3 regions of the Mesorhizobium sp. M0018 genome follow, and region 3 is predicted to be linked to each of the others. Evidence: predicted binding sites of a transcription regulator. Region 3 holds the regulator's gene; each other region holds the start of a gene.
What was found. Region 3 encodes LexA, which represses DNA repair genes until DNA is damaged. Its sites were predicted from a motif close to TGTTCNNNNTGTGTTCNG; they were not measured.
Positions count from the first base shown of each region.

Region 1 (7,081 bases), on a different contig from region 3:
TGGGCGGCGCGGGCATTGGCCTCGGCAACATTTTCGGCAGCTATCTGGCGGGCGCGCTGCGCAACCCGTCGGCAGCCGACGGCCAGTTCGGCCGCCTGATCTTCGGCTTCGCCGTGACCGAAGCGCTGGGTATTTTCTCGCTTCTCATCGCGCTTCTCGCCCTGTTCGGCTGAATGCTTGTTCGGCTGAACATTGGGAAGAATTGAACAGGCCGGCCGCGATCCTGCGGCGGGCCTGAATTTCGGGGATAGTCCATGTTCGTGACATCTGCCTTTGCGCAAGAGTCCGCGCCCGCCGTCGAAGGCGGCAGCGCTGGCACCGGCGTGCCTGCCGAGGCGCACGGCACGTTCCCGCCATTCAATCCGGCGACGTACCCCTCGCAGCTTCTATGGCTGGCAATCACCTTCGGGCTGTTTTATCTCTTCTTGAAACGGGTGGTGATGCCGCGCGTTGGCGGCATCATCGACGTGCGCAACGACCGCATTACCCAGGATCTCGACCATGCTGCCCGGCTGAAAAGCGAGGCCGATGCCGCCGTTGCCGCCTATGAGCAGGAATTGGCGGAAGCCAAGGGCAAGGCCAATGCGATCGGCCAGCAGGCCAACGATGCGGCCAAGGCGGAAGCCGAAGCTGCCCGCAAGACGATCGAGGCAGCGCTTGACCAGAAGCTTGGCGAGGCCGAGGCGCGTATATCTTCCATCAAGGCCAATGCCATGAAGGAAGTCGGCACGATCGCCGAGGACACCGCTTCGGCCATCGTCGAGGCGCTTGTCGGCGGCAAGGCCAGCAAGGCCGAAATCGCGGCCGCGGTCAAATCCGTGGCCGGGTGAGGAGCGCATCATGGACGCCACATCTCTCGCGACGCTTTGGGCAACTGTTGCCCTCGTAATCTTCCTCGGCATCGCCATCTACATCAAGGTGCCGGGCATGATCGCCAAGGCGCTCGATGCGCGTGCCGACAAGATCAGCTCCGAGCTCGAGGAAGCGCGCCGGTTGCGCGAAGAAGCCCAGCAGCTGCTTGGCCAATACCAGCGCAAGCGCAAGGAAGCCGAGCAGGAGGCCGCGGCCATCGTCGCCGCCGCCAAGCGCGAAGCCGACATGCTTGCCGCCGAGGCGCACAAGAAGACCGAGGACTATGTCGCCCGGCGCACCGCCTTGGCCGAGCAGAAGATCGGCCAGGCCGAGCGCGAAGCGATCGGCGAAGTGCGTGCCAGCGCTGTCGACATCGCGGTCGAAGCCGCGCGGGCGCTGCTGGCCGGCAAGATCGACGCCAAGGCCGGCGCCGACCTGTTCAACGCCTCCCTGCAGGATCTGAAGTCGAAGCTGAATTAAGCGACTTCGACGAGAAATTCATCGAAAGTCGCCCGGGAAACCTGGCGGCTTTTTTGTTGGCGAAAGCGACTGAGCGCGTAATCTCCCCCCTCGAGGGGGAGATGTCGCCAAAGGCGACAGAGGGGGTCGGCACGTCCTGGCGCGACGCCCTATGGAACGAAAGAGAACGTTGGCGCTTCACGCGAGGCGACCCCCTCTGGCCTGCCGGCCATCTCCCCTCGAGGGAGGAGATCCGCGCCTAGCCGCCTTCGCAATGTCAATCCAAATCCGAAAAACCCTCTTCCTCCAGCACCTCGGTGCCGCCGAACCGGAACGGCGCGAAGGAGGCGCGGTGCAGCCGTGCCACTGGCCCGTGCAGATCGATCGCCGTGCGATGGCGCACAGTGGCGTAGCCCATATGCAGTTCGAAGCCGTAACGCGCATGATGGCTGCCGCAGCCGCACATCATGCGGTCGCGCATCACCTTGGCGACGATCGAGGCTGCGGCGATCGACTGCGAGCGCTGGTCGCCCTTGATCAGTGCTTTGCCCTCGCAGGGCAGCCCGGGCGGCACGTCGCGGCCGTCGGCCAGTGCCAGCTTCGGCCGGATTGACAGGGCGGCCACGGCACGGCGCATCGCCTCCAGGCTGGCCTTGAGGATGTTGGAGACATCGATGCCTTCGGCGCTGACCGACGCCATCGATACGGCGAGCGCGGAGCCGAGGATTTTCAGGAACAGCGCCTCACGCTGCAAATGCGTCAGCCGCTTGGAATCGTCGAGGCCGTCGGGGATGTTCGCGGGATCGAGCACCACCGCTGCCGCCACCACCGGCCCGGCGAGCGGGCCGCGGCCGGCCTCGTCCATCCCCGCCACCGGCCAAAGGCCTTCGGCCATCGCCCTCGTCTCGAACGAGAAGTCGGGTTTCTCGACGATTTCGAAGAGAAGCGGAGAATCGGAACGCGGGCGAGCCATTGTGCGGCGAGGTTCGCATCGGCTCCGATTCTCCGCAAGTCCCCTCCGGGTCGGGCGGGGCACCGGACCAGGAGGGGGCTACCGTCTGCAAGCCCGGGGACAGGACAGGCCGGACGGGATTTTTCGCCTGCTGCGGCCGCTTCAAGCGGCTGGCGCGAGACGCTTTGTCACAGCAGCATCAGCTGCTCGGTAGCCTTGGCGGCGGGGACGAACTGGTCGGTCCTCAGCGAGCGCCGCTCGGCGTTGAGGCCGAGCCGTTTGGCAGCTATCTCGAAGCGCCGGCCGATCTGCCAGGCATAGGGGCCGGAGCCCTTCATGCGCTTGCCCCATTCCGAATCGTAGTCCTTGCCGTCGCGCATCGAACGGATCAGCGACATGACGTGGCGATAGCGATCGGGATAATGGCGCAGCAGCCAGTCCTTGAAGATCGGCGCGACCTCCAGCGGCAGGCGCAGCAGCACATAGCCGGCTTCACGCGCGCCCGCTGCCTGCGCCGAATCGAGGATGCGCTCCATTTCCGGGTCGGTTAGTCCGGGGATGATCGGCGCGACCATCACCGAGGCCGGAATGCCGGCGTCCGAAAGCTGCCTGATCGCCTCCAGCCGCTTGGTCGGCGTCGACGCGCGTGGCTCCATGGTGCGCGCCAGCATGCGGTCGAGCGTCGTCACCGACAATGCCACCTTGGCCAGCCCGCGTTCGGCCATGCGTGACAGAATGTCGATATCGCGTGTCACCAGCGCCGATTTGGTGACGATGCCGACCGGATGGCCGCGCGCCTCCAGCACTTCGAGGATCTCGCGCATGATCCGGTATTGCTTCTCGATCGGCTGATAAGGATCGGTGTTGGTGCCGATGGCGATGGTGCGCGGCTGGTAATTATCCCTGGACAATTCCTTGTCGAGCAGCCGCGCCGCATCCGGCTTGGCAAACAGCTTCGATTCGAAATCCAGCCCCGGCGACAGGCCCATGAAGCTGTGCGTCGGCCGCGCGAAACAATAGACGCAGCCATGTTCGCAGCCGCGATAGGGATTGATCGAGCGGTCGAAGGAGATGTCGGGCGATTCGTTGCGCGTGATGATGGTGCGCGGCTTCTCGACCTGTACCTCGGTCCTGAACGGCGGCAGCTCCTCCAGCGAATTCCAGCCGTCGTCGAACACGTGTCGGCTGACCGGCTCGAAACGGCCGGACGGATTGATGCCCGCCGACCTGCCGCGATTGCGGTCGGGACGAACGCGCATGCCGCTCTGCTCGATCATCGCATTCGCCATCTCGGCCCTGCCAGCGCCGAAGGCTGCAATATCGGCACGCACGATCTGTTCCATTTTGGCCCTTTCCCAGGGACTGTCCGCCCGCTGTCGAATCGCTCTGCTCATGAATGTATTCCTATCGCATTGATGAGAACAAAGCAAGAACTTTCTGGCGGCGCGCCGCAAAAACTGGCGCTGCCCACCGCTTTCCGCTATTCGGCTAAACATGCTCAGCGTCCTGATCGAAACCCTGAATGACGAGGAGGGCCTTGCCCGCACGCTCGCCTCGCTGATCGGCGGCGCGGTCGAAGGCGTGGTGCGCGACGTTCTCGTCTGCGACACCGGCTCGACCGATCAGACGCACCGCGTCGCCGAACATGCCGGCTGCCACTATGTCAGCGGCGGCATCGCCGCCGGCATCAGGCAGGCCAAGGGCGACTGGCTGCTTTTGCTGGAACCGGGCGCGCGGCTGGGGGAGGGCTGGATCGACGAGGTCGTCGCCCATACCGCCAGGCAAACCATGGCGGCGCGGTTCTCGCGGGCACGCGGCAGCCGCGCGCCGTTCCTGTCGCGCGTCTTTGCCGGAAATCGCGCTCTCGCCGAAGGCTTGGTGATCAGCAAGCGTCAGGCCGCGGCGCTGTCGAAGAACGCCCGCAGCGCCGAAGCGATCGCCCGCGGCCTGGCGACCAGGAGGCTCCACGCCGAGATCTGGGTCGCGCCGCGGAAGTGACGGCTTACCGTCCCGGTTACGGGAACTCCGCCCAGACAAATTTTCTGGCGGGTCGTCGTTTATTGTGCATTGCACAAAATCTGGCCGGGGGTTACCATTTCCAGCGATACGGGCGAATGGGTTTGGGGTGTGCCGGAGCGGTGACGACGACTGTCGTCGATGCTGTTCCCTCGATATTTTGAGGACCCCGATGACCCTTTCAAGCCCTGACAAGTCCGGCGCCGCAAGCCTCGAGGCGATCGCACGAAACGGCGGCACGCTGCGCCGCATCGCCGCCCGCATCCCGACCTATCTTTCCGACCTTCGCGAGAATCCGGCATGGCTGCCGATGTTCATGCTGGCCCGCACCATGCCGGCGCGGCGCCTGCACTGGCGCGGTGCGAAGCCGGTTCCGCCGGCGCGCAATGTCGGTGAAACGATGTTCGCCGGCGTCGATCGCGATGCCGTCGTCGGCGCGCTGCGGACGGAGGGGCTCTATTCGGGCCTGATGCTGCCGGCCGCCATCCATGACGAGATCGCCCGCTTCGCCGAGCGCACGCCATGCTTCGGCAATTTCGACCGCCGGCTGGAATTCCTGCCCGAAAAACACGCCGATGCCGAAAAGCATTTCGGCCGCCCGCTGCTCAGCGGTCACTATTTCGAACGGGTCCTCGACTGCAACGCTGCGGTCGCCGTGCAGCGGGATCCGCTGCTTCTCGATATCGCAGCGCACTATCTCGGCAGCCAGGCCAAGCTGATCACCACCCGCGTCTGGTGGAGCTTTCCGACCGGTGGCGTCTCGGACGCCGACAAGAACATGGCCTCGCTCGGCAAATACCATTTCGACCTCGACGACTGGCGCATGCTGAAATTCTTTTTCTACCTGGTGCCGGTCGACGCCGACACTGGGCCGCATGTCTATGTCCGCGGCTCCCACAACCGCCGCATCCTGAAGCATCAGCTGACGCTGCTGGTAGGCCATTCGGCGGAAGAGGTGCTGGGCGTCTACGGCGAGCAGAGCCCGGTCACGCTGACCGGGCCGGCCGGCCTCGGCTTTGTCGAGGATCCGTTCGGCTTCCATATGGGCACCGTGCCGACGCGCACGCCGCGGCTGATGATGGAAGTCGGCTTCGGCGTCTCGCCGCCGTCGCGCCGGCGTTTTCACGGCGAGCCGGTCATTCGCTAAACCGACGTCGCTTGGCTGATACCTCGGTTCTCAGCCGCGCCGCAAATGCTCGTCCAGCCGCGGCATGATCTCGACGAAGTTGCAGGGCATGTGCCGATAGTCGAGCTGCGGCTTCAAGATGCCGTCCCAGGCGTCCTTGCAGGCGCCGGGCGAGCCCGGCAGCACGAAGACGAAGGTGGCATTGACGACGCCGCCGGTTGCCCGGCTCTGGATCGTCGAAGTGCCGATCTTGTCGTAGGAGATGCGGTGGAACACTTCGGAAAAGCCGTCCATGCGCTTTTCGAAGATCGGCTCCAGCGCTTCCGGCGTCACGTCGCGGCCGGTGAAGCCGGTGCCGCCGGTGGTGATGACGACATCAATCGCTTCGTCCCTTGACCAGCCCAGGACCTTGTCGCGGATCTTGTCGCGGTCGTCGGTGACGATGTCGCGGGCGGCCAGGACATGGCCGGCCTCGGCAATGCGGTCGGCCAGCGTCTGCCCGGATTTGTCGTCGGCGAGGCTGCGCGTATCGGAAACGGTCAGTACCGCGATGTGCACGGGAACGAAGGGGCGGCTCTCGTCAATCCTGGCCATGGGCATCAACCTCCGATGTCACGCTTCGCGTCGCCGCGACAAACCAGTCGGGATGGCGGCTGCGAATATCGACGGCCGCGCGCTTGGCCACATTGCCGGTCTCGAACAGCCCGAAGCAGGTGGCGCCGGAGCCGGACATCCTGGCAAAACCGGCTCCGGCCTTGTTGAGCACGGAAAGCGCCTTGCCGATCGCGGGCTGGATTGCGCGCGCCGCAGGCTCGAGATCATTGCGGGTGATCTCCAGCCAGTTGCGGATGCTGTGGAAGTCGAGGTTGCGCGGCAGCGGCGGCAGTCCCGCATTGTCGCGGCGGCCAAGCGCTTCGAACACGTCGGCCGTCGAGACGGCAGTGCCGGGATTGACGAGCACCAGACCCAGCGCCGGGAAACCCGGCACGAGCGTCAGCTCGTCGCCGATGCCGCGGGCTATCAGCGGCTTGGCTGCGAGGCACATCGGCACGTCGGCGCCGAGCGACAGACCGATCCGCGCCAGTTCGGCATCGCCGATGTCGAGGCTCCAGGTCTGGACCAGGGCGCGCAGCACAGCCGCCGCATCGCTCGACCCGCCGCCGACACCGGACGCGACCGGCAGGTTCTTTTCGAGCCTGATGGCGACAGCCGGTGCGTGCTGGGGACCGGCCTCGCGCCGCAGTGCATCGCGCGCTCTCACCACCAGATTATTGTCGTCGACCGGCACCGCGGAGGCGTATTTGCCGGACATGGAAAACCCATCGCTGTCGGCAAGTTCCGTTTCGATGCGGTCGCCGAAGCGCGTGAACACAGCCAGGCTTTCGATCGTGTGATAGCCGTCGGCGCGCTGGCCGGTGACGTGCAGCGCGAGATTTATCTTGGCGTGCGCATGCGACACCCGGATGCCGGCCTCGGCGTTCACTGGCTCGGCCGCGAGGGGGACGACGGTCAATCCTTGGCCAGACGGTATTCGCCGGTCTTCGGGTCCTTGACCAATGTTCCCATTGTACCGTTGGCGGCCTGCCTTTCGGTACGCCGCACCTTGGCGGTCACACGCTCGGCTTCCCTGACGAAGGAGCGGTAGCCGAAATAGGCGGCAATGCCGACGACGGCGA
Region 1 covers NZ_JAMYVL010000004.1:284,092-291,172, reverse strand. The annotation lists gene NKJ81_RS08050 (F0F1 ATP synthase subunit C) at 1-173, shown strand, start outside; gene NKJ81_RS08045 (F0F1 ATP synthase subunit B) at 255-830, shown strand; gene NKJ81_RS08040 (F0F1 ATP synthase subunit B) at 841-1,332, shown strand; gene rnhB (ribonuclease HII) at 1,589-2,284, opposite strand; gene NKJ81_RS08030 (PA0069 family radical SAM protein) at 2,452-3,606, opposite strand; gene NKJ81_RS08025 (glycosyltransferase) at 3,758-4,261, shown strand; gene NKJ81_RS08020 (phytanoyl-CoA dioxygenase family protein) at 4,452-5,426, shown strand; gene moaB (molybdenum cofactor biosynthesis protein B) at 5,457-5,999, opposite strand; gene NKJ81_RS08010 (4-(cytidine 5'-diphospho)-2-C-methyl-D-erythritol kinase) at 5,986-6,888, opposite strand; gene NKJ81_RS08005 (hypothetical protein) at 6,915-7,081, opposite strand, start outside.
Region 1: a site for LexA is predicted at 3,681-3,698, ahead of NKJ81_RS08030 (PA0069 family radical SAM protein). Genes of this name have one in related genera too.

Region 2 (7,081 bases), on a different contig from region 3:
AGGTGACGCAAGACATCGTCACCTACAACGATCCGCCGCACCGTTTCGAGGCCGGCACGCCGCCGATCGTGCAGGCAATCGGGCTTGGTGCCGCGCTCGAATACATGGAAAAGATCGGCCGCGAACGCATCGCCGCGCACGAGGCCGATTTGAAGGACTATGCGCATCAAAAACTGCGCGCCATCAACTCGCTGCGCATCTTCGGCGATGCGCCCGGCAAGGGCGCCATCATCTCGTTCGAGCTGCAGGGTATCCATGCCCATGACGTGTCGATGGTCATCGACCGGCAGGGAGTGGCGGTCCGCGCCGGCACGCATTGCGCGCAGCCGCTGTTGAAACGCTTCGGCGTAACATCCACATGCAGGGCGTCGTTCGGCATGTATAATACCAGGGCCGAAGTCGATGCTTTGGCCGATGCGCTGGAAAAAGCGCGAAAATTCTTCGGGTGACGATCATGGATGATGCCAGCCACACCGCCGAGACCAATTCGGAAGCGACGACCAATGCGGCGGTTTCCGGATCGACAATCCCCGCCGACGAATTGGCGCGGCTGACCGACGACATCGTCTCGGCGCTGAAGACGGTCTACGACCCGGAAATCCCGGCCGACATCTACGAGCTCGGCCTGGTCTACAAGATCGACATCGAGGACGACCGCTCGGTCAAGATCGACATGACGCTGACCGCGCCCGGCTGCCCGGTGGCCGGCGAAATGCCGGGTTGGGTCGAAAATGCCGTCGGCGCCGTCGAAGGCGTTTCCGGCGTCGAGGTCAACATGACCTTCGATCCCCCCTGGTCGCCCGACCGCATGTCGGAAGAGGCACAGGTGGCGGTGGGCTGGTATTAGCATCCGACCAGACAGAGGCTGGCGCACTTGCGCCGGGTACAAAACTTCACCATTTTAGGTGAGGAATCATTCGGCAGGCCTTGAACCTGCAAAGAATGGAGAAGGAAAGACATGGGACGCTTCGCCGTCATCACGATGACCGAAAAGGCTGCCGACCGGGTGCGCGAGATCGTCGCGACCCGTGAGAATGCGCATGGCATTCGCCTTGGCATCAAGAAGGGCGGCTGCGCCGGCATGGAATATACGGTCGATCTGGTGACCGAGCCGAACACCAAGGACGACCATATCGAGCGCGATGGCGCCCATGTCTATGTCGCGCCGGAGGCGGCACTTTTCCTGTTCGGCACCGAGATGGATTTCGAGCAGACGACACTGCGAACCGGCTTCACCTTCCGCAACCCGAACCAGAGCTCGGCCTGCGGCTGCGGCGAATCGGTCGAATTGAAGCCGGCTGATCTGAAGGCACTGGCCGAGGCGCGCGCTTCGGCCTGAGGTTTTCGTTCTCCCCGTCACTATACGGGGAGAAGGTGGCCCGAAGGGCCGGATGAGGGGCCGAGCCGGCGTTCGCAATGTTTGCGCCGCCCCACATCTGCCTGCCGGCATCTTCTCCCCATATAGCGACGGGGAGAAGAACGCTAATCCACCCACATCCCCGTTCGCTTGTGCCAGTCTGCGATCGACTCCTCCGGGTAGACATCGAAAACCTTGTCGCCCTTGCCGATATCCGGCTCGACCCAGTTCGCCTTGTATTTCAGCATCAGATGCACCTTCTCCGGCGGCTTTGGCAGGTCGGTGTCGATCGCCGAGGCAAACGGATGCACCAGCTCCGGCCAGGTCGGATCGTAGAGCCAGAGTGCCGTCCCGCATTTCGTGCAGAAGTTCCGCTCGCCGGTCGAGATCTCGCGTTGCGGGTGCTCGTCGTCCTCGATCTCGGCGCGGTAGACGCCGAGATGGCGCTTGCCCTGGATTTTCAGCGTCTGGTAATCGGCGCCGAGATTGATGGCAAAACCGCCGCCGCCCTGCTGCTTGCGGCAGATCGAGCAGTAGCACAGCATGAACGGCACCGGCGTGTGGCTTTCCACCTCGAAACGCACGGCATTGCACCGGCAGGACCCTTTGAGCAGAAGCGGCATGAGAAACTCCGACGAAAGTGATTTGCACTTTGTCAGGATGGCGCCGGTTGCGGCGATGACAAGGGGAAATCCGGGTGACATGATCGCCGCATGGACAACGAGCGCATAGAAGAGCTTTTCGAAGGCCTCGGCCCGGTCAGCATCCGCAAGCTGTTCGGCGGCAAGGGCATCTATTTCGACGGCGTCATCGTCGCCATCGTCATCGGTGGCGAATTGATGCTGAAGGCCGACGCCGAAAGCGCCCCGGATTTCGAAGCGGCCGGCTGCCGGCAATGGACCTATACCGGCTCGCGCCACGGCAAGCTCGTGTCGATGCCCTATTGGAGCGTTCCCGACAGCGCGTTCGACGATCCCGACGAGATGGCGATCTGGTCGCGCCGCGCCTACGAGGCAGCACGGCGCGCCGGCAAATAGGCTGCGTCATGCTTCGGCAATTCCGGGCCGCACTTCATGCCAGGTCCCGCGCCTCGGGCACGAGCGCCAGCGCCTCGGCAAAGCCAGCGCTGGTGAAGGCGGCGCGCTCGTCGGCGAGCATCGCTGCGGCAATGCCTTCGCGCAGTGCCGCGCGCAGCGTCAGGCCGCGCAGCAGGGCAGCGATCGTGGCGCCTGCCAATGCGTCGCCGGCGCCGGCAGCATCGGTCCGCTTTTGCAGCGGCGGTGGCGAGATCGAGAACGCGCTCAATTCGTCGAAACCGAGCACTGGTTCGTCGCCGGCGGTGATCACGCCGCTTTTCAGCCCGGCGCGTCTCAGGCCGTCGACGATGCCTTGATCGATTTGGACGCCGGCGAGCACGCCGGCCTCGCGCCGGTTCATGAAGGCCATCGCCAGACGGTCGAGCACCGGCGTCAGCCGCGCCGCTTTGTTGGGCGAGACCGCAAGCGCAAACACCGGCTTGCCGGCGGCGAGTGCCGCCAGCCGCTCCAGCGCGGTCGACGGCAGGTTGGCGTCGCACAGCACCGCGTCGGCCGAACCGATCGCTTCCCGCACCTTGGCACGGCGGATCTGCTTGGGAAGCGCCAGCTCGTAGAGCACCATGTCGGCAAGGCCGGCGATCAGCCCGCCGTCGCTGTCGATCAGCATCGTATGGCTTGGCGTTGCTCGGTCGAGGAACACCGCCGACAGGTCGGCAACGCCGGCCTCGGTGACGGCGCGTAAAACCGTGTCGCCAAGGGCATCGCCGCCGCGCACCGAAAGCAGCGAGGCCGAGACGCCGCGTCGCACCGCACAGCGCAAGGCGTTGAAGACGGCACCGCCGACATGCTCGCGCATCGTGCCGGGGTTGGAAGCGGCCGGCACGAAGGCGCCGGCAACCCGGCCGCGCCGCTCGATATAGGCGCCGCCCACGGCCAGGATCGTCGGGGATTTGATCATGCCGTCAAAATGCCCTTTAGCTGTTGCCCGGGGGAGACTAGGTCGCCGGGCGGAACCCTGCAATCGCGGGTCCGATTCGGTTGGTGACGGCAACGGCGCCGCATGCGAGGCGAGACACATCGGAAGCAATAATTGCGAAACAAAAATAGAACAAATATGGATATCCGTTGTTTTTCAAACCCTTGGTGCTCATTGACAAATGAGAACAAATGAGGTACATTCTTTTAAGGATTGCGGGATTGTCCGGCCTCCATTGACGACCACGGGGTGATGTATCATGGCTCAGAATTCTTTGCGGCTTGTAGAGGACAAAGCGGTGGATAAATCAAAGGCTCTGGATGCGGCGCTGTCGCAAATCGAGCGTGCCTTCGGCAAGGGCTCGATCATGCGGCTCGGCGCGAATGAGCAGGTCGTCGAGATCGAAACGGTGCCGACCGGCTCGCTTGGGCTGGACATCGCGCTTGGCGTCGGCGGCCTGCCGCGCGGCCGCATCGTCGAGATCTACGGGCCGGAAAGCTCGGGCAAGACGACGCTGGCGCTTCACACGGTGGCCGAAGCCCAGAAGAAGGGCGGCATCTGCGCCTTCGTCGATGCCGAGCACGCGCTCGACCCGGTCTATGCCCGCAAGCTCGGCGTCGATCTCGAAAACCTGCTGATCTCGCAGCCCGATACCGGCGAGCAGGCGCTGGAGATCTGCGACACGCTGGTGCGCTCCGGCGCCATCGACGTGCTGGTGGTCGATTCGGTGGCGGCGCTGACGCCGCGAGCGGAAATCGAAGGCGAGATGGGCGATTCGCTGCCCGGCCTGCAGGCCCGCCTGATGAGCCAGGCACTGCGCAAGCTCACCGCCTCGATCTCGCGCTCCAACACCATGGTCATCTTCATCAACCAGATCCGCATGAAGATCGGCGTCATGTTCGGTTCGCCCGAGACGACGACCGGCGGCAATGCGTTGAAATTCTATGCCTCGGTCCGCCTCGACATCCGCCGCATCGGCTCGGTCAAGGATCGCGACGAGGTCGTCGGCAACCAGACCCGCGTCAAGGTCGTCAAGAACAAGCTGGCGCCGCCCTTCAAGGTGGTCGAGTTCGACATCATGTATGGCGAGGGCGTCTCCAAGACCGGCGAGCTGGTCGATCTCGGCGTCAAGGCGGGCGTGGTCGAAAAGTCGGGCGCCTGGTTCTCCTACAATTCGCAGCGTCTTGGCCAGGGCCGCGAAAACGCAAAACTGTTCCTGCGCGACAATCCCGACACGGCGCGCGAGATCGAGCTGGCGCTACGGCAGAATGCCGGGCTGATCGCTGAGAAATTCCTTGAGAACGGCGGCTCCGAAAGCAGCGACGACGGTTTCGAGGACGACGCTGGGGTGATGTAGGGCAAGCGACGCCTCGCTGAGCCTCAGCCAGGTTTCGATTTGATGTTTTGATTGTGAGTTTGCGTAATCGATGCGTTTCGAACCGCCGGCCCAGGGCCGGCGGTTCGCGTTTGACGGCGAGGCAGACGCATTTCAAGGCGCTGGTGAACGCCGGGATTTGTGCCCATTTGGTGTTTCTGGACAGGCTGCGGTGCGACCGCTAAAAGGCCATGTCTATCTTCCGCCGGCAGCCGGCGGTTCTCTCGAAAAGGCAGTATTCATGAGTGGCGTCAACGAGATCCGGTCGGCATTTCTCGACTATTTTCGCAAGGAAGGTCACGAGGTCGTCGCGTCAAGCCCGCTGGTGCCGCGCAACGACCCGACGCTGATGTTCACCAATGCCGGCATGGTGCAGTTCAAGAACGTTTTCACCGGTCTGGAGAAGCGGCCCTATTCGCGCGCCACGACTGCCCAGAAGAGTGTTCGCGCCGGCGGCAAGCACAACGACCTCGACAATGTCGGCTACACCGCGCGCCACCTGACCTTCTTCGAGATGCTCGGCAATTTCTCCTTCGGCGACTATTTCAAGGAGCGGGCCATAGAGCTTGCCTGGAACCTGATCACCAGGGAGTTCGGGCTGAAGAAGGACAAGCTGCTGGTCACCGTCTACCACACCGACGACGAGGCGGCCTCGTACTGGAAGAAGATCGCCGGCCTTTCGGACGATCGCATCATCCGCATCGCGACTTCGGACAATTTCTGGGCAATGGGCGACACTGGACCTTGCGGGCCGTGTTCGGAGATATTCATCGACCGCGGCGAGCACATCTGGGGCGGCCCTCCCGGCAGCCCCGAGGAGGATGGCGACCGTTTCCTCGAATTCTGGAACCTGGTGTTCATGCAGTACGAACAGGTGACGAAGGACGAGCGCGTCGACCTGCCGCGTCCGTCGATCGACACAGGCATGGGCCTCGAGCGCATGGCATCCATCCTGCAAGGCGTTGAAAGCGTCTTCGAAACCGACCTGTTCCGCCACCTGATCGACGCTGCGTCGTCGGCGCTTGGCAAAGGTCCGGATGCGGGCACCGTCGCATCGTTCCGCGTCATCGCCGACCATTTGCGTTCGTCCTGCTTCCTGGTCGCCGACGGCGTGCTGCCGTCCAACGAAGGCCGCGGCTACGTGCTTCGTCGCATCATGCGCCGCGCCATGCGCCACGCGCAGTTGCTCGGCGCCCGCGATCCGCTGATGTGGCGCCTGGTGCCGGCGCTGGTCCGCGAGATGGGCCAAGCCTACCCGGAACTGGTGCGCGGCGAACAGATGATCACCGAAACGCTGAAGCTTGAGGAAACTCGTTTCCGCAAGACGCTGGTGCGCGGCTTGGGCTTGCTTTCCGAGGCGACGGAAAAGCTGGCCTCCGGCGACATGCTGGATGGCGAGACAGCGTTCAAGCTCTACGACACCTATGGCTTTCCGCTCGATCTGACGCAGGATGCGCTGCGCCAGCGCAACATCTCGGTCAACCTTGCCGGCTTCACCGAGGCGATGGAGCGGCAGAAGGCGGAGGCGCGCAAAAGCTGGGCTGGTTCCGGTGAGGCCGCAACCGAGACGATATGGTTCGCGGTGCGTGAGGAGACCGGCGCCACCGAATTCCTGGGTTATGAGACCGAGCAGGCCGAAGGCCTCATCCAGGCGCTGATCAAGGACGGCAAAACCGTCGACAGCGCCGGCAAGGGTGACGCCGTTGCCGTGGTTGTCAACCAGACGCCGTTCTATGGCGAGTCCGGTGGCCAGATGGGCGATACCGGCGTCATTTCGGGCGACGGGTTCTCGATCGAGATATCCGATACCCAGAAGAAGGCCGATGGGCTTTTCGTCCATCTCGGCAAGGTGGCTAACGGCACGGTCAAGACAGGCGCGACCGTCGAGCTGAAGGTGGACCACGCGCGTCGCACCAGGCTGCGCGCGAACCATTCCGCCACGCATCTGATCCATGAGGCGCTGCGCGAGGTGCTGGGTACCCATGTGGCGCAGAAGGGCTCGCTGGTTGCGCCCGAGCGTCTGCGCTTCGACATCTCCCACAACAAGCCGATCTCGCCTGACGAGCTCGAAGAGGTAGAGCGCATGGCAAACGAGATCGTCGTTCAGAACGGCCCTGTAACCACGCGGCTGATGTCTGTCGACGACGCCATTGCCGAAGGCGCCATGGCGCTGTTTGGCGAGAAATATGGCGATGAAGTGCGCGTCGTTTCGATGGGCACGGGCTTGCATGGCGCCAAGGCCAACCGGCCTTATTCGGTCGAGCTATGCGGCGGCACGCATGTCAGGGCGACCGGCGATATCGGCCTGGTGCGCATCCTGTCCGACAGCGCGGTCG
Region 2 covers NZ_JAMYVL010000013.1:148,116-155,196, reverse strand. The annotation lists gene NKJ81_RS19780 (cysteine desulfurase) at 1-449, shown strand, start outside; gene NKJ81_RS19775 (SUF system Fe-S cluster assembly protein) at 455-847, shown strand; gene sufA (Fe-S cluster assembly scaffold SufA) at 959-1,339, shown strand; gene NKJ81_RS19765 (GFA family protein) at 1,483-1,980, opposite strand; gene NKJ81_RS19760 (TfoX/Sxy family protein) at 2,071-2,394, shown strand; gene NKJ81_RS19755 (PfkB family carbohydrate kinase) at 2,429-3,352, opposite strand; gene recA (recombinase RecA) at 3,630-4,727, shown strand; gene alaS (alanine--tRNA ligase) at 4,987-7,081, shown strand, end outside.
Region 2: a site for LexA is predicted at 3,488-3,505, ahead of recA (recombinase RecA). Genes of this name have one in related genera too.

Region 3 (7,081 bases):
GCCGGCCCAGCAGGTCAGGCGGGCCTTGTCCATCGGGCGCAGCAGCACCGGGCTTTCGGCCTGCGCCTCGGCCTCATCGATCGCCAGCGTCTCGTTCATGCCGGTGCGCATGATCGGGCGCAAATCGTGCACCCCCGAGATCGACACTACATGACGAACGCGCCGGACGACTTCGGGCGCCAGCGGCGTCGTCGCCGTAACCATCCGGCTAACAAGATGGCCGCCGGCCGAGTGCCCGGTCAGCATCAGCGGCCCTGCAACGATCGCCGCCGCCTTGCCGATCGCCGCGCCGACTTCCTTGACGATGCCGCCAATGCGTATCTGCGGACAGAGCGTGTAGGACGGCATCGCCACCGCATAGCCGCGATCAACAGGGCCAGCGGCAAGATGCGACCAGAAATTCTTGTCGAATTCCATCCAGTAGCCGCCATGAACGAACACCACGAGTCCCTTGGGCTTGATGGCCGGCAGGAAAAGATCGAGCCGGTTGCGTGGATTGTCGCCATAGGCCATGTCGAGCCGCGCCCTGCCCTCGGTCGAAAGCACGTCGCGGAAAACCCGCGCGGGCTCGATCCAGGCCGCCGGCCAGCGATCGCTGCCGGCTATGTTGGCGCTGTTGGCATAGGCGTTGTCCCAATCGGCAATGTGACGTTCGAACACCCTGCGCCCTCCCTGGCATATGGCCCTGCAGCGTAGCCGTAAGCATCGCGCGGCGCGTCGTCGCCAGCCTCACGATTCCAGCTCTCGCATCAATCTCAAGTGACAGCTGCTTTGATGGCGAAGCGCGCATCCTTCCACGCACCGGTGTGCAGGATGTCCTCAAGCACTTTGGCGGCCTGCCAGACATCGGCATAGCCGACATAGAGCGGGGTGAAGCCGAAGCGCATGGTCGATGGCGCGCGAAAATCGCCGATCACGCCACGTTCGATCAGCGCGCGCATGACCTGGTAGCCATGCTCATGCATGAATGAAATCTGGCTGCCGCGTTTTTCCCCATCGCGCGTGCTTTCGAGCGTGAGCCCGTAAGTGCCGCACTTTGCCTCGACAAGCTCGATGAACAGATCCGCCAGCGCGATGCTCTTCTTGCGCACCGCCGTCATGTCGACATCGTTCCAGATGTCGAGCGCGCCCTTCAGCGTGCGCATCGACAGGACCGGCTGTGTGCCGCACAGAAACCGGCGGATGCCGGTGCCGGCCGCATAGCCTGGCTCGAAGGCGAAGGGCCGTGCATGGCCCCACCAGCCGGTGAGCGGCTGCTGGATGTCGGAAAGATGCCGCTCAGCCGCATAGATGAAGGCAGGCGCGCCCGGGCCGCCATTCAGATATTTGTAGGTGCAGCCAACGGCAAAATCGGCGTTTGCCTTGTCGAGTTCGACTGGCATCGCGCCGGCGGTGTGGCAGAGATCCCAGACGATCATCGCCCCGGCTTCCTGAGCCCTGCGCGTCAGCGCCGGCATGTCGCGCAGTTCGCCCGACTTATAGTTGACGTGGTTGACCAGCACCACAGCGGTGCGTTCGTCGATCAGCTCTTCGATGGTCGGCGCGTCGACTCCCGAGAGGCGCAGCAGCGTATCTTTTCGCGTCGAAACCACACCCTCGGCCATGTAGAGGTCCGTCGGAAAACTATCGCCCTCGGCGACGATGACCTGCCGCTCCGGTCGCATGGCCATGGCGGCGTGCAGCAGCTTGTAGATATTGACCGATGTCGTGTCGCAGACCACTGTCTGGCCGGCCGCGGCCCCGATCAGGCGCCCGAGCTGGTCGCCAAGTTCAAGCGGCATGTTGAACCAGCCGGCCGTGTTCCATGCGCGGATGAGATCATGCGACCATTCTTCGGTCGCGGCCTTGTGCAGTTCATCGAAAGCGGCACGTGAAGCAGCTCCTAGCGAATTGCCGTCGAGATAGATCACTCCTTGCGGCAACACAAAGCGGTCGCGCATCGCGCGCAGCGGATCCGCGGCATCCATCGCCTTTATGGCCACGAGATCGGGAATTCCTGTCATGATTTGTCTGCTCCCCCAAGATCCAACGCAACGCCGGACACGCATCGACTGTTCTTCCATTACTTGGTTGCGCGCAGCAAGGCTCCACCGGCGAGAAGCAGCCTGACCAGGCGGTGGAAACCGGGACTTAACCCGAGGTTGGCGTTTTGAGTTCGTTTCGTTCACGGTGCATTGACCAAACCGCACAGTCGATACGGGTTCAATTCCGTGCCTTTTGCCGACCGACGGCCGATGCCAGTGCCGCCTTCTAGGAGGCCAGAAGGGCGCAAACGAAAGCAGAATCAAGGCGATGAGGCTCGCGGCGGTGAAAATGCGGTACGCCGGTAGGGGACGTCGTTTGTTTCCCGAGCCTTAACGCATTCATTAAACTTTAAACAGTTGCGGAACACAACTGGAACAGATAGTGTTTGTTCTGGGTTTGTTTTTCTGATTCTGTTGGGGGTCGCTATGCTGACACGCAAACAACACGAACTGCTTATGTTCATCCACGAAAGGTTGAAGGAAAGCGGTATCCCGCCTTCATTCGACGAGATGAAGGAAGCGCTCGACCTGGCTTCCAAATCCGGAATCCACCGGCTGATTACGGCGCTGGAGGAGCGCGGCTTCATTCGCCGTTTGCCCAACCGGGCCCGTGCGCTGGAGGTGCTACGCCTGCCTGACTCGATCGCCCCCGGCCTCAATGCGGCACGCAAGTTCTCGCCGAGTGTCATCCAGGGCAGTCTTGGGCAAGGCGCCCCTCGGCAAGGCAAGCCGACATCGTCGCGCGTGCCCGCAGCCGGAAATGACGACGATGTCGTCGCCGCCGTTTCGATCCCAGTGATGGGCCGCATCGCTGCCGGTGTGCCGATCGACGCCATCCAGCACCAGACGCATTCGATTTCGGTGCCGCCGGATATGATCATGGGCGGCGAGCATTATGCGCTTGAGGTCAAAGGCGATTCGATGATCGAGGCCGGCATTTTCGACGGCGACACGGTGATCATCCGCAATGCCGATACGGCGAGCCCCGGTGAGATCGTGGTGGCACTGGTCGACGAGGAGGAAGCGACGCTGAAGCGGTTCCGCCGCAAGGGCGCCTCGATCGCCCTGGAAGCCGCCAATCCGGCCTACGAGACGCGCATCTTCGGACCAGACAGGGTCAAGGTGCAGGGCAAGCTCGTCGGACTGATCCGCCGCTACTGAGCTCCGCCCTTGGCGCCGGCTTTGGGGTTGTCGGCCCGGCGGTATGGCGGCAGGCCCCGTGCCGCGCGTGAAAATTTCCGCTGCACGTGCCAGGGCCGGTATGATTTTTCGACGGCGAAGCGGATCTCGGCGCGTGTTGCCGCTTGTGGATCGAAATAGACGGCGGCACTTCCCGCGCGCGCTAGTTGCCGTTTGGTGACGACGAGGACCAGCCGGTCGTAGTAGCAGGGGTTATGGGCGGTGGCGTCGTCGATGACGATCAAGCTGGCAAAGGCGCAGGCTGGCCGCGCAGTATCGCGGTCCTTGGCTTGGGCGATGATCGCGCCGGATGGATGCCTGGCAAGGCAGAGGCCGTCCGTGCAAATGAACGGCATGCCCGGCGGTAGGTCGGCCGGATCGGCAATGTCGAATTGCGGGTCGTTCTTTCCAGGTGTTTCCGGCGCGACGATAGCCTCTGATGTGAGCGCGCGTTTCCAGTTGTCGATGGTGAACTCATTCGGGCGTGCCCGGTTGACCGCGAGTTCACCGCTGCCGATCGGCAGCGCGACCAGCCGTGCGTCCTCCGAGACCAATACGTCGGGTATGCGTGTCTGCGTTGTCGTCAGCAAGCCGGCGAGCGCAAAAGGAAGTGCCGCCAGCCGCAACCACGTCGTCGCCATGCTGGCAATGACGAGGGCGATCGTCACCAGAAGGACGGATCTCAGCGAAATCAGCCCGACCGCATCGATCGGCGAGCGCTCCGAGATCCACCCGGACAGGGCGATCATCGCCGTCAGCCCCTTGCCCATGACATAGAGAAAAGGGCCATCCGCACCGAACGGCATCGCCAGCGCGCTGAGAACGGCGAAGGGCATGACGACCAGTGACACGATGGGCATGATGGCCAGATTGGCGAACAGGCTGAGCGGCGCCACGCGCTGGAAATGCCATATGGCGAAAAGCGCCGTGGCGCTCCCTGCAATGATCGAGGTCATCGCCAGACCGCACATGCCCAGCAGGACCTTTCGAGTGGCAAAGCGTAGCGGCGACTGCCGCGGCGGCGGCGTGGTGGCCCTGCCGGCGCGGTAATCGGACCAGCCTGCATAGGCGCCGACAAGGGCCGCCGTCGCGGCGAAGGACATCTGGAAACTCGGACCGACCACCTCGTGCGGCGACACCAGGATGACCGCGATGGCCGAGATCGCCAGGTTGCGCATGGTGAGCGCGGCCCGGTCGAACAGCACGGCGATAAGCATCACCGCCAGCATGATGAAGCTGCGTTCGGCCGCCACGACAATGCCGGAAAAGACGAGGTAGGCCGCAATCGAAAAAAGCGCGGCGGCCGCGGCATATTTCTTGACCGGCCGTCGCGATGAGAAATCGGGAAACAGCGCGAAGGCACCCCGCAGCAGCGCCATGATGGTGCCGGCGACCAACGCCATATGCAGCCCCGAGATGGAGATGATGTGGTAGATGCCGGTGCGCCGCATCGCTTCGTTGATCTCCTCGGGAATGCCGGCGCGCACGCCGACGATCAGCGCAGCAGCAATCTCGCCCTCGGCACCGCCGATGCGGCTGCGGATATGGTCGGCGATGGATTCACGCGCGTCTTCGATCGCGGAAGAAAGCTGCGCGGCAAGCGGCATGCTGTCCGACGACACGATTTTCGGATTGCCGAGAAAAAAGCCGCTGCCGCCGATACCGGCGAAATAGCTGTCGAAGGAGAAATCATAGCTGTCGGGCCGCACCGGGCCGGTCGGCGGCAGCAGCCGCACATAGCCGGTGATCTCGGAACCGGCGGTCAGCTCAGCCGGTATCTTCATCGCCGAAACGCGGACCCGTTCCGGCATGTAGCGCAGTGTCGGCCTGGCGGTTGAGATCACATCGATTGTCAGCCTGATGCGGCCGCTCGCCATGGGCTCGTACGATACGACGCGACCCGTCAGCCGCGTCGAGATTTCGGAGCCGAGCATATGCGTTCCGACACGCCATGTTTCGAACTTGGCGGCAAGTACGCCAAGCGCGCAGAGCAGCGCCACCATGAAGCACAGGCGCGTCCTGGGCCATGACCGCGAGACGACGGCACAAAGGGTCGCGAGGAGCGCGATTGCGATCGGCTGTGGAAAGGCCGGCTCCACCGACAGCCCGAAATAAACGACCACCCCGCATGCGAGGAACACCGGCACCAGCAGGAAGGCGATGCCGCGGTCGAGTTCCAGACCGGCCGCTGTGGTTACGCTGTTGCGGATACGGGACGGTGACGGGAGGCGGAAACGCCTGCGCAGGCGTACGATAGGCTCGCCCGCGGGCACGAGAACCGTTGCTGGGTCGCTGGCCGGCAGCGACGGAGCATCGAAGCGCGGAGCAGGTAGCAATGCCGGTGCCGGCAGGACAGGCGGGGGAGCGGCAAACAGCAAGCGTTCGCTGACGTCGCTGCCAACGTCCTCGCCCTCGCCCGCACCACGGCCTCGCACAGCCATCGGGTCTGCCCCTTGCGCCCTCGACCTCCTATGCTACATGAACGCGCAACGCGCGAAAGTCCGCAAACCCACTTCCTTCGCCCGCCTGAGAGTTCCATGCCCGATAAGGTCGTCACCCGTTTTGCCCCCTCGCCCACCGGCTATCTGCACATTGGCGGCGCGCGCACGGCGCTGTTCAACTGGCTGTACGCCAAGCACACGGGCGGCACGATGCTGCTGCGTATAGAGGATACCGACCGTGAGCGGTCGACGGATGCGGCGACGGCAGCCATTCTCGACGGGCTTTCCTGGCTCGGACTCACCTGGGACGGCGCGCCTGTCTCGCAGTTCGAGCGCGCGCCGCGCCATCGCGAGGTGGCCGAGGAGCTGGTGCGCGTGGGCAAGGCCTATTACTGCTACGCGACGCCGGCGGAGCTGGAGGCGATGCGCGAGGCAGCGCGAGCCAAGGGGCTTCCGCCCCGCTATGATGGGCGCTGGCGCGACCGCGACCCGTCGGAGGCGCCGCCCGGCGCCAAGGGGGCGATCCGCATCAAGGCGCCGACAGACGGCGAGACGGTGGTGCATGACCGCGTCCAGGGCGACGTGCGCTTTCCCAACAAGGATCTCGACGATTTCATTATTCTGCGCTCGGACGGCAATCCCACCTACATGCATGCCGTCGTCGTCGACGATCACGACATGGGCATCACCCACATCATCCGCGGCGACGATCATTTGACCAACGCCGCACGCCAGACCGTAATCTATCACGCCATGGGCTGGGAGGTGCCGTCGATGTCGCATATCCCGTTGATCCACGGTGCCGACGGCGCCAAGCTGTCGAAGCGGCACGGTGCGCTTGGCGTCGAAGCCTATCGCGCCATGGGCTACCTGCCGGAGGCGCTGCTCAACTATCTGGCGAGGCTTGGCTGGAGCCACGGCGACGATGAGATCATGTCGATCGCCGACATGATTACATGGTTCGACATTGGCGACGTCAACAAGGGCGCCGCCCGTTTCGACTTCGCCAAGCTCGAGGCGCTTAACGGCGTGCATATGCGCCGGATGAACGACGCGGCGCTGCTCGACATCTTCATCGCCACTCTGCCCTATCTAGAAGGCGGCCCGGCAATCGCCGCTCGCCTCGACGACAGACGCAGGGCGCAACTGCTTGCCGCGTTGCCGGGCCTGAAGGAGCGCGCCAAAACGCTGGTCGAACTTGTTGAAGGGGCTGAATTCCTTTTCGTCGAACGGCCGCTGCCGGTCGACGAGAAGGCGGCGGCGCTGCTCAGCGGTGAGGCACGCGCGATCCTGCGGGGCGCTCATGCGGCACTAGCCACGGTTTCGGGGTGGTCTGCCGCCTCAGCCGAAGCCGCGATCCGCGACTATGCGCAGGCCGCCGGCTATAAACTCGGCGCCGTGGCCCAACCTTTGCGCGCCGCGCTCACCGGCAAAAGT
Region 3 covers NZ_JAMYVL010000007.1:76,883-83,963, forward strand. The annotation lists gene NKJ81_RS11900 (hormone-sensitive lipase) at 1-660, opposite strand, end outside; gene kynU (kynureninase) at 756-2,003, opposite strand; gene lexA (transcriptional repressor LexA) at 2,451-3,185, shown strand; gene NKJ81_RS11915 (ComEC/Rec2 family competence protein) at 3,179-5,644, opposite strand; gene gltX (glutamate--tRNA ligase) at 5,741-7,081, shown strand, end outside.